3 regions of the Ensifer meliloti genome follow, and region 2 is predicted to be linked to each of the others. Evidence: riboswitches for the same ligand, from Rfam matches in the RefSeq annotation. Region 2 holds a riboswitch; each other region holds the start of a gene.
The links. A riboswitch is a leader RNA that binds a small molecule or an ion and turns the genes downstream of it on or off. The one in region 2 is predicted to bind cobalamin.
Positions count from the first base shown of each region.

Region 1 (4,309 bases), on a different replicon from region 2:
GCTACTGCGAGATGGATGATGGCGGTGGTGCTCTGGTGGGTTTGTCGGCGCGTAGGGCGGTGCGGACAAGGTTGCCGAGCACGTCGGTCAGCGTGGGGAGGACTGCAATCTCTCCTCCTCATCTCTGTGCTTGTCACAGAGATCCAGCAGCGCCGCGTCTGCGGCGCGGGAGAAGTTCTTTCAGCCCAAGGACTTGGTCTGGCTGGATCCCTGTGACGAGCACAGGGATGAGGAGATCAAACAAGTAGCGGCGGGTATCCCAAATCTCAACAGGCATTAATGCACGCTCACCAAGGCATATTCACCAACATCTCAAAGGGAGGATCAGGATGAGCACGGACCACGCCCGACTGGACGGGAAGATCGCCATCGTGACCGGGGGCACGCAGGGGCTCGGTGCCACGATTGCCGCACTCTTCGCGGAGCGCGGCGCCGCCGGCGTCGTCATTTGCGGGCGCAACGCGGCGAAGGGCGAGGCGAAAGCTGCCGAGATCGCCGCGGCGACGGGTTCGAAGGTCGTCTACGTACCGGCGGATCTCGAGCGGGTGGAGGATGCCCGTGCGGTCGTGGCGGCTTGCGACCGCGCCTTCGGCCGCGTCGATGCGCTGGTCAACGCCGCAGCGATCACCGACAGGGGTACGATCCTCGACACCAGCCCGGAACTCTTCGACCGGATGTTCGCGGTCAATGTGCGGGCGCCATTCTTCCTGATGCAGGAGGTGATAAAGGTGATGCGGCGCGAGAAGACGGAGGGCACGATCGTCAATATCGGCTCCATGTCGGCGAAGGCGGGTCAGCCCTTCATCGCCGCCTATTGTGCGTCGAAGGGGGCACTCGAGACGCTGACCAAGAACACCGCCTATGCCGTCCTTCGCAACCGGATACGGGTCAACGGCCTCAACATCGGCTGGATGGCCTCGGAAGGCGAAGACCGGATCCAGCGCGAATATCACGATGCGCCGGCGAACTGGCTCGAAAAGGCGGCAGCGAGCCAGCCCTTCGGCAGGCTCGTCGACCCGGCCGAGGTCGCGCGTGCCTGCGCCTATCTCTCATCGGCAGAATCCGGCCTCATGACGGGTTCCGTCATCTGCTTCGATCAGTCGATCTGGGGTGCCTATGGCGCCTCGCCTCATCCGGAGGCGCCGCTCTGAAGCTCCCGCTTGCTTGCCTTGCCTTTCGTGGGGACCTGTGGCCATATGCCGCCGTCAGGTGCCCGCGAAATGCGGGAGAATCGGGAAGCCGGTGCAGCTCCGGCACGTGCCCAACGCTGTGAAGGGGACGTTCTCGCCAAAAAAAGCTCTGAATCTTTTCAGAGCTTTGCCACTGAATATTGAAGCTATTCGGGAAGGCGGCGCGAACGGATGATCCGAAGTCAGAAGACCGGCCTGGCGAGATAGACCGGCCCCGCGCGGACGGCGGGAGGTTTCCGCATTGTTGGGGATCGAACGATGCTGCCTGACCCGAACGGCTGCCTTACGGCCGCCGGAGCTTTTTCGTCGGACGAGCGCGCTGCCGTCTATCGTGCCATTGAGACGCGCCGCGACGTGCGCGACGAGTTCCTGCCCGAACCACTGTCCGAGGAACTGATCGCCCGCCTGCTCGGTGCGGCGCACCAGGCGCCGTCCGTCGGCTTCATGCAACCCTGGAACTTCGTGCTCGTGCGCCAGGACGAGACGCGGGAGAAAGTCTGGCGGGCTTTCCAGCGCGCCAATGACGAGGCCGCAGAGATGTTTTCCGGCGAAAGGCAAGCGAAGTACCGGTCGCTGAAGCTCGAAGGCATTCGCAAGGCGCCGCTCAGCATTTGCGTGACCTGCGACCGGACGCGCGGCGGAGCGGTCGTCCTGGGCCGCACCCATAATCCGCAGATGGATCTGTACTCGACCGTTTGCGCCGTCCAGAACCTCTGGCTCGCCGCGCGGGCGGAGGGCGTGGGCGTCGGCTGGGTCAGCATTTTCCACGAGAGCGAGATCAAGGCTATCCTCGGAATCCCGGATCATGTCGAAATCGTCGCCTGGCTGTGCCTCGGTTTCGTCGACAAGCTGTATCAAGAGCCGGAACTCGCCGCGAAGGGCTGGCGACAGCGCTTGCCGCTCGAAGATCTCGTTTTCGAGGAAGGCTGGGGCGTCCGTTAAGATCACGATGTTATTAGGTCGGTCGACCAAAAAACTTGAACGCGATCGATTCCAAGAGGTTAGAGCGGGATGCGGCGGAAAACCGCACACACTTTTCCTCACCCCGCCCCAAGGCCTGTTGAGTTTCGGGATACCCGCCGCGGCTTGTTGATCTCCTCATCCCTGTGCTTGTCACAGGGATCCAGCCAGACCAAGTCCTTGGGCTGAAAGGACTCTTCCCGCGCCGCAGACGCGGCGCTGCTGGATCCCTGTGACAAGCACAGGGATGAGGAAGAGGAGAGATTGCAGTCCTTCGATACGTACAGCGCCGCGCGTCTTATCAGACGCGCTTTGATCTTCTGCATGTTTTTGTCCTTTGATCGGCAACGGTCAAAGGACAAGTCCAGTAGGCCGCGCAGTCGGTACTCAAGGAATTCAAGAGCATCGCCAAGCTTGCAGAATGCTCGCAACGGCGTATGTCAGTTTTCCTGCAGCGGCTGGTAACGGGGCCCAAGCGGATGCTTGAGGTCGATCGCGCTCTCCTCCTGCGGAAGGAAGGACGGACCGACGACGCGGACCTTGTTTTTGGCCGGGTCGTAGGGCCGTTCTGCTATCGGCTTGGCCGGCGCCTTCTTCTCGCTGCCAATGGTTATGACCGACGGGCTGACGACGGTGAGCTTGCCGGCGGAGCCTGCCTTTTGCCCGTTGGCATCCGTTGCGGGGTCCGGGATTCCGCAGCCACAGATGCCGGGTGAGCCGACACTGCGCGCCCGGTAGGCGAAGGCCGTTGGGAGATCGGTGTAGGGCAGGCCGGTCGTCGCCGAAACCATCTGGTCGGCTTCTTCCGTCGCGAGCACATGATAGTAGAGCTCCGTCTCCGCACCCGGGCATCGCGCGCGGCAGAGATCGGCGTCACGACCGAAGTCTGCCGGCGTGGCATGCGAGGAGATGGGAAAGAAGGCGCCATCGCATGTCCTTACGCACATGGTTCTGAGGCTGCCGGCGAAATCGTCATCCGTGAGCGGTAGCTCTGCCCGGAGGGCGTCGAGCAGAAGCGGATAGGCACCGCTGTCCGGCGGCAGGTCGCGCAGGATGTTCCGGTGAACCTCCGTGCCGTCGGCGGCGCTCGCAAACTGGCCTTCGGCGCTTCCGGCATCCCAGCCCTCTCGGGGCGCTCCCGAGCAGCCGTTGAGTTCCATGGCAGCGAGGATGCGCCGACGAACGTCGTCGTCACCACCGCCGATCAGATGCCTACGCTGCGCCTTGAGTTGCCGTAGATTCGCCTCCATGCGCGCGATCGTGTCGTCGAGTTCGGCGCAAGCGGCCTCGTCATCGCCGCCGATGACGACGACGCTGTCGCTGCTGCATTCCATTCGGCGGCGATCGTTCTTGGCGCGGCGCAACTCGATGTTCTGGCGGGAGACCGCACCTGTGAAATCGCGCAGGCTGGCATTCGTCGTGAAACCTGTGGGAAGGCCGGCGAGGCGTGCGCCCAGCCGTTCGCAAACGCCGGACGCTGCGGCCGGGCCGGCTGCGGCCAGCGCCAGCGGTACGAGAACCGCCGCGATGCGCCGGATCTTGGATGCCACCTTCGGGGACGCGGACACGTGCTTCTTCCTGCATTGCAGCGGACCGTTGCCGATGTGTCCGCCTTACCGTCTCATCATAGGACCTTGTCGAGATGGCGCAACGGGAAGAGGGCATCTGCGTTAATTCGCAATGCCCGTGGATGGAAGCTGCGGGCCGTGCGATCTGCACGGCCCGGATTATCGGGTCAGGCGGCGCGTGCCGTTTCAAGCGACATCGGGCGATCGAGAACGGTGCCCTCGATGGAGGCCACCGCCTTCATCGTTTCGAGCAGGTTCCTGCTCACCTCCCACGCGATGGCGACCGCATGGACGGAGCCGATTCTGTGCGGATCGGCGATGCGCTCCCCAGGGCAACCCATGCGGCGGAACATTCGCTCCAGGAACACATCGGTGACCGTGACGATATGGCTGATGCCCGAGGCAAGGCTCATTTCGCCCACACCGCACATCAGTTCGGCCGCGGCGATGGTGACCTGGTTCGATGCGCGATCCTGGGAGATTTCGGGATCGATGCAGAAGCGGCTCGATTCCCACACCGACGCACTACGGATTTCCGGATTGTCCCCGAGCAGGATCGGGAACGTATCGTCCAGCATATTCGGACCGAGC
Region 1 is NZ_CP120365.1:707,433-711,741, reverse strand. It holds gene PZL22_RS10470 (SDR family oxidoreductase) at 330-1,151, shown strand; cobalamin riboswitch at 1,191-1,403, shown strand; gene bluB (5,6-dimethylbenzimidazole synthase) at 1,449-2,132, shown strand; gene PZL22_RS10460 (DUF2865 domain-containing protein) at 2,591-3,718, opposite strand; gene PZL22_RS10455 (acyl-homoserine-lactone synthase) at 3,886-4,309, opposite strand, start outside.
Region 1: linked by a shared signal. The riboswitch ahead of bluB (5,6-dimethylbenzimidazole synthase) and the one ahead of PZL22_RS04140 (ABC transporter substrate-binding protein) in region 2 are both predicted to bind cobalamin.

Region 2 (4,309 bases):
CTTTGTCCGAGTATCAACGCGAAGGCCGGGGCGCCGACGAGCGCCGTGATCACGCCGATCGGCAGGACCTGCCCGGGAATGAGAACGCGCGACAGGATGTCCGCGAGGATCATGAACACGGCGCCGATGAGCCCCGCTGCCGGAAGCAGGACACCGTGGCGGACGCCGACGAGCATGCGGGCCGCATGGGGGATGACCAGTCCGACGAAACCGATCGACCCGACGATGGATACCATCACCGCCGTCATCATCGCCGAGACGCCGACGAGCGCGAAATAGGTTCGCCTGACCGAGATGCCGAGCGAGGCAGCCGATTCCGACCCGAAGGTAAACGCGTCCAGGGGACGGGCATGCCAGAGACATACGACGAGACCGAGAAGCGTCGCCGGCACGGCGAGCCAGGCATCCGGCCAGCGCACGCCCGAAAGGTTGCCGAGCAGCCAGAACATGATGCCGCGCGCCTGCTCGGCCGTCGCCGCCTTTGTGACGATGAAGGAGGTCAGCGCGTTGAAGAGCTGTGATCCCGCCACACCTGCCAGGATGATCGCCGCGGTGCCGCGGCCGGCCTTCACCGCCAGCAGGCTCACCAGGGCAAAAGCGACCAGCGCGCCAATGAAGGCGCCGAGCGGCAGCGTCAGCAGACCGGCGCCCACCCCAAGGATGGCGACGCTGACCGCGCCCGTCGAGGCGCCGGCGGAGATGCCGAGAATGTAGGGATCGGCGAGTGGATTGCGCAGCAGCGATTGCAGCACGGCCCCGGAGAGCGCGAGCGACGCCCCGCAGGAAGCGGCCACGACCGCCCGGCTCAGCCGGTAGCTCCAGATGATGCCCTCGTCGATCGGTGCCAGCGGATAGCCGGCGTTCCACAGCCGGTTCGCGACCGTCTGCGCAACGGTCTTGAACGGGATCGCCGTTTCGCCGATCGCAGCGCCCATCCAGAGTGCTGCGAAGAGGATGACGAGCGCGGCGAGAGCCGTGCCGACGCGTCCCGTCCCCGTTCGCCCGGCCAGGGTCAGCACGCGGCTCACTTGCCCAACCCACCCTTGGAGGCCAGCCCCGCCTTGGAGGCAAGTCCGGCCTCGGCGATGGCATCCGCCAGCGCTTCGATGCCCTCGATCGTGCGGATCGTCGGGTTCATCGCCTGCGCATCCATGGCGAACACATAGCCTTTGGCGACTGCCGGCATGAGGCTCGCCACGGGATCGGTCTTCAGGAATTCGAGTTTGGCGTCGAGGCTGTCGAGCGGGTAACGTCGACGTTCCATGGAGCCGGCAACGATCATGGTCGGCTCGGCTTTGGCGATGGTTTCCCAGCCGACCGTCGGCCATTCGTCTTCTGTGTCGATGATGTTTTCGATCCCGAGCGCCGCCATTATGTAGCCGGGTGCGCCATTCCTGCCGGCGACATAGGGGTCGGCATCGGCAGCGCTGGAGAACCAGAAGACGGCCGAGAGCTTGTCCCCGGCCGAGGCGACCTTGGCGCGCGCCGCCTCTTCTCGGCTTTTCAGCTCGGCGACGACCTTCTCGCCCTTATCCTGAACATTGTAGATATGCGCCAGCTCGCGAATTTCCCGATAGACGAGGTCCATGGTGAAGACCTGCCGGCGCACGCCGTCGCTCGCCGCCGAATTCTCCTTGCCGGTGCAATCCGATGGCGATGTGTAGACCGGAATGCCGAGCTCCTCGAACTGCTCCGGCCTCGCGACCACGCCTTCCGGGCCGACCTGCCACTGAAACTGCACCGCCACCATGTCCGGCTTCTTGGCAAGTACGCTTTCGAAGCTCGGATCGTTGTCTGCCAGGCGCTCGACCTTGGCGTTGACCTCCTCGTAACCTTCAAGGACGGGGCCGACCCAGAGGGCGGTGCCGGCGACCTTGTCCGCAAGGCCGAGCAGATAGAGGATCTCGGTGCTGCTCTGGCCGATCGCGACGGTGCGCGTCGGCGTCTTGTCGAACGTGATCTGCCGTCCGCAATTCTCGAGTGTCAGCGGATAGGTAGTCTCGGTAGCGAAGGCGGGATGGCCGAGAGCCGCTGCGCCTGCGGAAAAGGTGATGAGACCGGCAATGAGCGGTCGTTTCAGAAAGTTGTTCATGAATAGTCCCCGAATGTGAGGCCGCTATGCGGCCGTGATCGTCAGCCTGCCGATAGGGTTCGATCGAACGAGTGACGGCTGGACCTCGGGGAAACTGATGAAAGCGTGCGCCGTAAGGCGCGAAAGATGGTCATGGCTTGCTCCTGTTCCGGGCATCCCCGCCCGTGACGTTGGATCGAATTTGACGGCAGGTCTCCTGGCTCACGGACAGAAGTCGCTCATCTGCCTTCCCGCGCAGTACGCGCAGTGGCTGGCGCCTAGGCGCCACCAGGATGAACGACGATCCGCTTACAGTTGCGGGGGCAGCCACGGTCTTGGTCCCTCTTGGGTCGTCCGCACCGTGTTCCCTATTAATCCCCTCCACCTCACGGGTAGGGGAACCGTCGGTCCCAGTTAATGTGGAACGCAGCCGCCGGTCAAGGTGGAAGGCAACGGTTATGTCCCACACGCGATCCGGTTAATGCTACGGCGATATTTCATTACGACAATTTCAATATGTTATATCATTACATTCGTCAACAGCAGATGCTCTGCGCTGTACCGGCAACAGGCTTGCAAGGCGGGGGGAGTTCACCTTCTCGTCAGCATACGATGGGGCGTCCTGAGGCTTGTGGCGGCCTTCGCCCTGTTGCCTTCATGCTTCAGAGCTTGGCGATCAGTTCGCTTGTGGCGAGGGCGCGTAAACGCCGCGCGTCGGCGACGCGCGGCGCTAGGCGTTCAGGCTCGAATTCAGCGGCGGCAGCTATCGGCCGCGCGTTCCCTTGCCGCGGCGGCGATATTCGACCGAGCCGCTCCTCTCGTCGAGCCACGTTTGCGTTGGAATGTAAGGCTCCACCCGTTTCCGCTGGCCTGCCAGCCGTCGGCCACCGATTCCGAGCGGCCGGCCGTGGCGCCCCGGCTTGCGGAGCGCGCCTTCAATCTGGATGCAATTTCTGAAGGGTCAACCACGACCACCAGCATGAAACCGATCGGTGCGAGCACGTATGGGGGAATGCCTGTCGGTACGCTCGCGAAAACGGCAATCGACACGGCCGCGATAATGCACATCAGGTTCGTCAACGGGTGAGTGAGCGTCCTGAGACACGTTTCAGAAACAGTGTTGTTCCGTCCGTAGTCCGACAATGCCATGGGAGAGATCCATCCGGTTGAGTTGTTCCCCTGCCGAGATCACGATGACTTTAGGCCCCGTCGACCCAAAATCATGGAACGTGATCGTGCAAGGAGCCAGAGCGGAATGCCGGCGGCAGACCGCAGACACTGTCCGCTCCAGGCTCCAGCGGCAGCGAATGCTGCAATATGTACCCTGAGACACAGCTGGCAACGGGCCTAAGACCTTTGCCCTTACGGGGTCGGACCAAGGTCCTATAGATGGGCGCGGATGGCACTCTAGCTTCTTGCCTTCCCACCTATACAAGGACCTAAACCTTTTCAGCGACACTTGAGGCGGGGCCTCGCCGCTTGGCGGGGTCCCGCTTGCGTCCCCGACCGAAGGCCGGCGGGGAATCGTTTCGCAGACATGCGAGTGCCCGCGCAGGGGATGACGCGGGCACTGCAACAGGTTGGGGTCCTGAATGTCGCTGGGGGACAGAAGCGACACCTGTTAATTCTTCAGACGAAAATTTGTTCCGCAGCCGCGGGCGCGAAAAAAGCGACGTCGGCACGCCGCCGTCCTCCGCGCAAGCTATCCGGCAGCTGCTACGGCGAAACGGTGCCGATAGTCCCCCGGCGACAGCCCGACGATGCGGTGGAACAGCTTGCGGAAGGCGGCCGCGTCCTCGTAACCGACGGACCAGGCGATCTGTTCGACCGAGCGTCTGGTGAACTCCAGGAGCTCACGCGCCTTGCCGACGCGCAGATGCTGCGCATATTCGATCGGCTTCATTCCTGTCGCCGCCTTGAAACGGCGCAGGAACGTGCGCTCCTCCATCGCCACCACTTTGGCCATCTCCGCGACGCTGACGGCGCGGGCCTCGCGGGCCTGCAGCCAATGCTGCACCTTGAGAATCGCCTCGTCGCCATGATTGAGACGCGGCGAAAAGCTGGAATAGTGCCGCTGCTCGCGTCCGGCCGGATCGATGAGCAGGAAGCGCCCGGTCTCGACCGTTACCGTCGGACCGAACAGGCGGTCCACGAGGCGCATGCCGAGGTCGGTCCACGCCATGAGGCCGCCGGCGGTGATGATGTCGCCGTCCTCGATGACGATCTTGTCCGGATCGA
Region 2 is NZ_CP120364.1:914,332-918,640, reverse strand. It holds gene PZL22_RS04145 (FecCD family ABC transporter permease) at 1-1,028, opposite strand, end outside; gene PZL22_RS04140 (ABC transporter substrate-binding protein) at 1,025-2,092, opposite strand; cobalamin riboswitch at 2,262-2,492, opposite strand; gene PZL22_RS04135 (GlxA family transcriptional regulator) at 3,774-4,309, opposite strand, start outside.

Region 3 (4,309 bases), on a different replicon from region 2:
CGCCTGCACATGGGCCGCACTGGTGGGGCTGATCTTGCCCGAGGTGTTGGCGCTCGGCGCTGCCAAAGGCCGCCCGAACCGGGCGATCACCCGGCGCGAGAAGCCGTCGGGCATGCGAATTCCGAGCGTATCGAGACCGGCGGACGCGAGCGTGTGCACGGTGCTCTCCCGCCGCTGCGGCAGGATCAGCGTGAGGGGGCCGGGCCAGAAGGCCTCGGCCAGACGTCTCGAAACCGGATCGAAGGTCACATGCGCCTCTGCCATCGCCAGATCGCAGACGTGGCAAATCAGCGGATTGAACCGCGGCCGCCCCTTCATCTCATAGATGCGGCTGATCGCATCGGGGGTCGTGGCATCGGCGGCAAGGCCGTATACGGTCTCCGTCGGGATCGCGACCGGTTCGCCGTCCGATAGAACCGCGCAGGCTTTCTCGATTGCCCGCTCAGGTTCGGTGCGCGTGTCGATGATTTCGGCCATGGCGTTCTGATCCTTTCCGTCGCTTCCTTAACGGAGCGACCGCAAAAACAGAACGATTTTCTTTGTCAAAGGCTGCGAACGATCCGGCGCAAGGCTTCGTCGCGTGCGCCGAGCATCAGCACGTTCTTCAGCGCCACCTTCGGATCCTGCGTCCGGAAAATCAGCCCGTTGCCGCGCACGTTGCGGTTGACGACGATCCGTTCCTCGCTGGCGTCGGGCTCGATCGCGACGGCGAAATACATGCGCGAGTAGCCCGGCTGGATACGGTCGAAGAAATGGGTCTCGTTCCCGAGCTCGCAGAAGAAGTTCGCGAAATAAAAGGACCAGGTGATCTCGTGCCCATTGGCGAGGCAGGTTTTCGCGGCGGTCACGTGGCAATAGCCGAGATGCGGACTGCTGGGGAGCGCGCGATGGAAAACCATCTTCGGGAACTGGATCGAGGCATGAAACCCGTTGATTCGCCTGTGGGTCGTCTCGCCCGCTGTCGTCAGCTTCCGCGCCGTCTGCTGCGCCACCTCGGCATAACTCAGATACTGACGCTCGTTCGGCATCCACCGGCGTCTATCGATCCGGCCGGTCCGCAGGAACTCGGTGTGAGCCTTGGCTTTCGGCGGCGCGGCCGCCTTGTCGGCAGCGTCGTAATATCGGAGTTTTGCCATGGGCGTCGTCGCGCCATCCTGTCCGCAAGCGGGTTGATCGCGGCGAACGTTAAATCATCACAGTTAACGAATTGGTCCCGGTATGACCGGGCGGGCATCGATCAGACCCTTGTGTTGGCGGGCCGTGTCGCAGAATGGCCACTCGCCTTCGCGCCATGAACGGCGCTGCCGAAAAATCCGCCAGCTGCGCAGGCATTCATCTACTTCCTTGTTTGTTATGGATAATATTGCATGCCTTCGTGCCGCTTGTGTCGCGTCTGGCTGTCGTCTTTCTGGAATCGGATGTCGTCTATTGGCAGTTGCCGGGCCGGTCCTCAGGCTTAGATGAGGACACTCAAGGTGCCGCCTCGAAGGGAGGGCGGAGAATTGGGAAGCCGGTCAAATCCCGGCGCTGCCCCCGCAACGGTGGTGGAGCGAACAGCCACGGCAGAAGGCCACTGGACACCGCGTCCGGGAAGGCGCCGGGCAGGTCCCTTGCGGACGGCTCCAGAGCCCGGAAACCAGCCTTGAAGCAGAAATAGACCGTAGCTGGTTGCGGCGGGCAGCCGGATCGGAGCCAATTGCGTTGCGGGTCCATGCGGCCGGCGCGGGTTCCAGTCCTGCCTCTCCGAAACGGCGGAAAAACGAGGACAAGGGCATGGAAATTCAGACCGAAATGCTGCGCAAGCTGAAGACCCGTCGCGAAGGCTACAGCCTCGACCGCGCCTTCTACGTCGATCCTGATTATTACCGTCAGGACCTGGAGCAGATCTGGTACAAGGATTGGCTGTTCATCGGCCATGATTGCGAAGTCCCGCGGCCGGGGAACTATTTCACGGCGCAGGTCGGCGATTACCCGGTCGTTATCGTTCGAGACAGGCAGGGCGCGGTCCGGGCACTGCACAATTCGTGCCGCCATCGCGGCTCGCGCGTCTGCACGCAGCACAAAGGCTCATCCGCCAAACTCGTCTGTCCCTACCACCAGTGGACCTACGAACTCGACGGCCGCCTGCTCTTCGCGCGGCAGATGCCCGAGGGCTTCGACCCGGCCGAGCACAGTCTGAAGCCGATCCACTGCGAGACCGTCGGCGGTTACATCTTCATCAGTCTTGCCGAACACCCGATGGACTTCCGGCCGTTCCGCGAGACGGTCGCGGCCTATCTCGCGCCGCATCGCCTGGGGGAAACGAAGGTCGCCTTCGAGAGCACCATCGTCGAGAAGGGCAATTGGAAGCTGGTCTGGGAGAACAATCGCGAGTGTTACCACTGCGCCGCCAATCATCCGGAACTCTGCCGTACCTATCCGGAAGCGCCGACCGTAACCGGTGTCCAGGGGGCGATGAACGATCCGGAAATCGGCGCCCACTGGCAGAAATGCGAGGCGGCGGGCCTTCCGAGCGCCTTCAAGATCGCGCCCACGGGCCAGTTCCGCATGACGAGAATGCCGCTGATCAACGGCGCCGAGAGCTATACGATGTCCGGACAGAAGGCTGTCCGCAAGCAACTCTCCACCGGCGTAGACGCCGATGGCATCGGGACGCTGCTCCTCTTCCATTATCCGACGACCTGGAACCACATTCTCGGCGACCATGCGATCACCTTCCGCGTGCTGCCGCTCGGGCCGGAACTGACTGAGGTTACGACCAAATGGCTGGTCAACAAGGATGCGGTGGAGGGCGTCGACTACACGATAGACGAACTGACGCACGTCTGGACGGAGACCAACGATCAGGACCGGCAGATCGTTGAGGAAAACGCCTTCGGAATTCGCTCGCCCGCCTATGAGCCGGGTCCTTATTCCGCCGAACACGAGGGCGGTGTCATGCAGTTCGTCGAGTGGTATTCGAGCTTCATGCTGGACCGCCTTCAGGGCGGGGCCGCGCATCTCTCGCGGGTGGCATGACCATGGAAATGCCTCGCTCCTTTCACCATTTCGACGAGCTCGATCCCTGGAGAGACCGTCAGCACATGCTGGAGTGCATGTCGGCCGTAGCCGAAACCGCTGACGTGATGACCTTCACCTTCCGCTCCGACAAGCCGGCCTGGTTCCGCTACCTGCCCGGGCAGTTCGTGACACTCGAACTGCCCGTCGCAGCCGAGCCGGTGATGCGCACCTATACGCTGTCATCCTCGCCATCGCGCCCGCTTTCGGTCGCGGTCACGGTCAAGGCGCAGCCGGGAAGCATCGGCACCCGCTGGATGTTCGACAATCTGAAGCCGGGTATGATGCTCAAGGCGTTCGGGCCGCTCGGCGACTTCAGCTTCGTCCGTCATCCCGGTGAAAAATATCTCTTCATATCGGCGGGGTCGGGCGTCACGCCGATGATGTCGATGACGCGCTGGATGGCCGACTGCGCGCCGGAAACGGATGTCACCTTCATTTCCTGCGCCCGGCGCCCGGACGATCTCCTCTTCAGATCGGAGCTCGAAGTTCTCGCCCGTCAGATGCCGGGGCTCAATCTCGGCTTCCTCGTGGAGGGGCATGAGGCGCGGCATGGCTGGCATGGTCTGCGCGGGCGCATAGACGCGGCGAAGTTGCCGATGCTCGCACCGGATTTCCTGGAAAGAACCGTCTTCTGCTGCGGGCCCGAGCCGTTCATGGGCAATGTTCGGGCAATGCTGGAAGCGGCGGGCTTCGACATGGCCCGCTATCACCAGGAGAGTTTCCAGCCCGCCGCGGCGCCGGCGGCCGAGGAACTTGCAATTCGGGCCGGGCCTACCGCCGATGCCGGGGCCGGGGCGGCGCGGGTGACCTTTACCATGAGCGGCAAGGAAGCGACCGCCGTTCCCGGCCAGACGATCCTGCAGACGGCCCGCGCCAACGGTGTCAGGATCGGGGCCGCCTGCGAGGGCGGCATCTGCGGAACGTGCCGGGTGTTGAAGATCGCCGGCGACGTCGAGATGAACCACAATGGCGGTATTCTCGACGACGAGATCGAGGAGGGCTACATCCTCGCCTGCTGTTCGCGGCCGACAAGCGACGTCCAGATCGAGGCCTGAGTTAACGCCGCTCGGATTGGTAGGGCAGGCGTGCCTCGGCGGCCCTGACGGCGATGGAGCCGGTAACCGTCGCGTCGGCGCCGGCTCCTGATCCGCTCTCCGCCTCGGCGCGGCTTATGACGAGCGGCCGCGAAAGAGTGGCCGTCGCATTTGCGTTCAGCGCCGGGATCGTGCCGACGGTGGCCGAGGCGATA
Region 3 is NZ_CP120365.1:3,224,025-3,228,333, forward strand. It holds gene PZL22_RS22365 (L-threonylcarbamoyladenylate synthase) at 1-477, opposite strand, end outside; gene PZL22_RS22370 (DUF6656 family protein) at 543-1,136, opposite strand; cobalamin riboswitch at 1,457-1,659, shown strand; gene PZL22_RS22375 (aromatic ring-hydroxylating oxygenase subunit alpha) at 1,774-3,018, shown strand; gene PZL22_RS22380 (FAD-binding oxidoreductase) at 3,015-4,115, shown strand; gene PZL22_RS22385 (glycoside hydrolase family 25 protein) at 4,117-4,309, opposite strand, start outside.
Region 3: linked by a shared signal. The riboswitch ahead of PZL22_RS22375 (aromatic ring-hydroxylating oxygenase subunit alpha) and the one ahead of PZL22_RS04140 (ABC transporter substrate-binding protein) in region 2 are both predicted to bind cobalamin.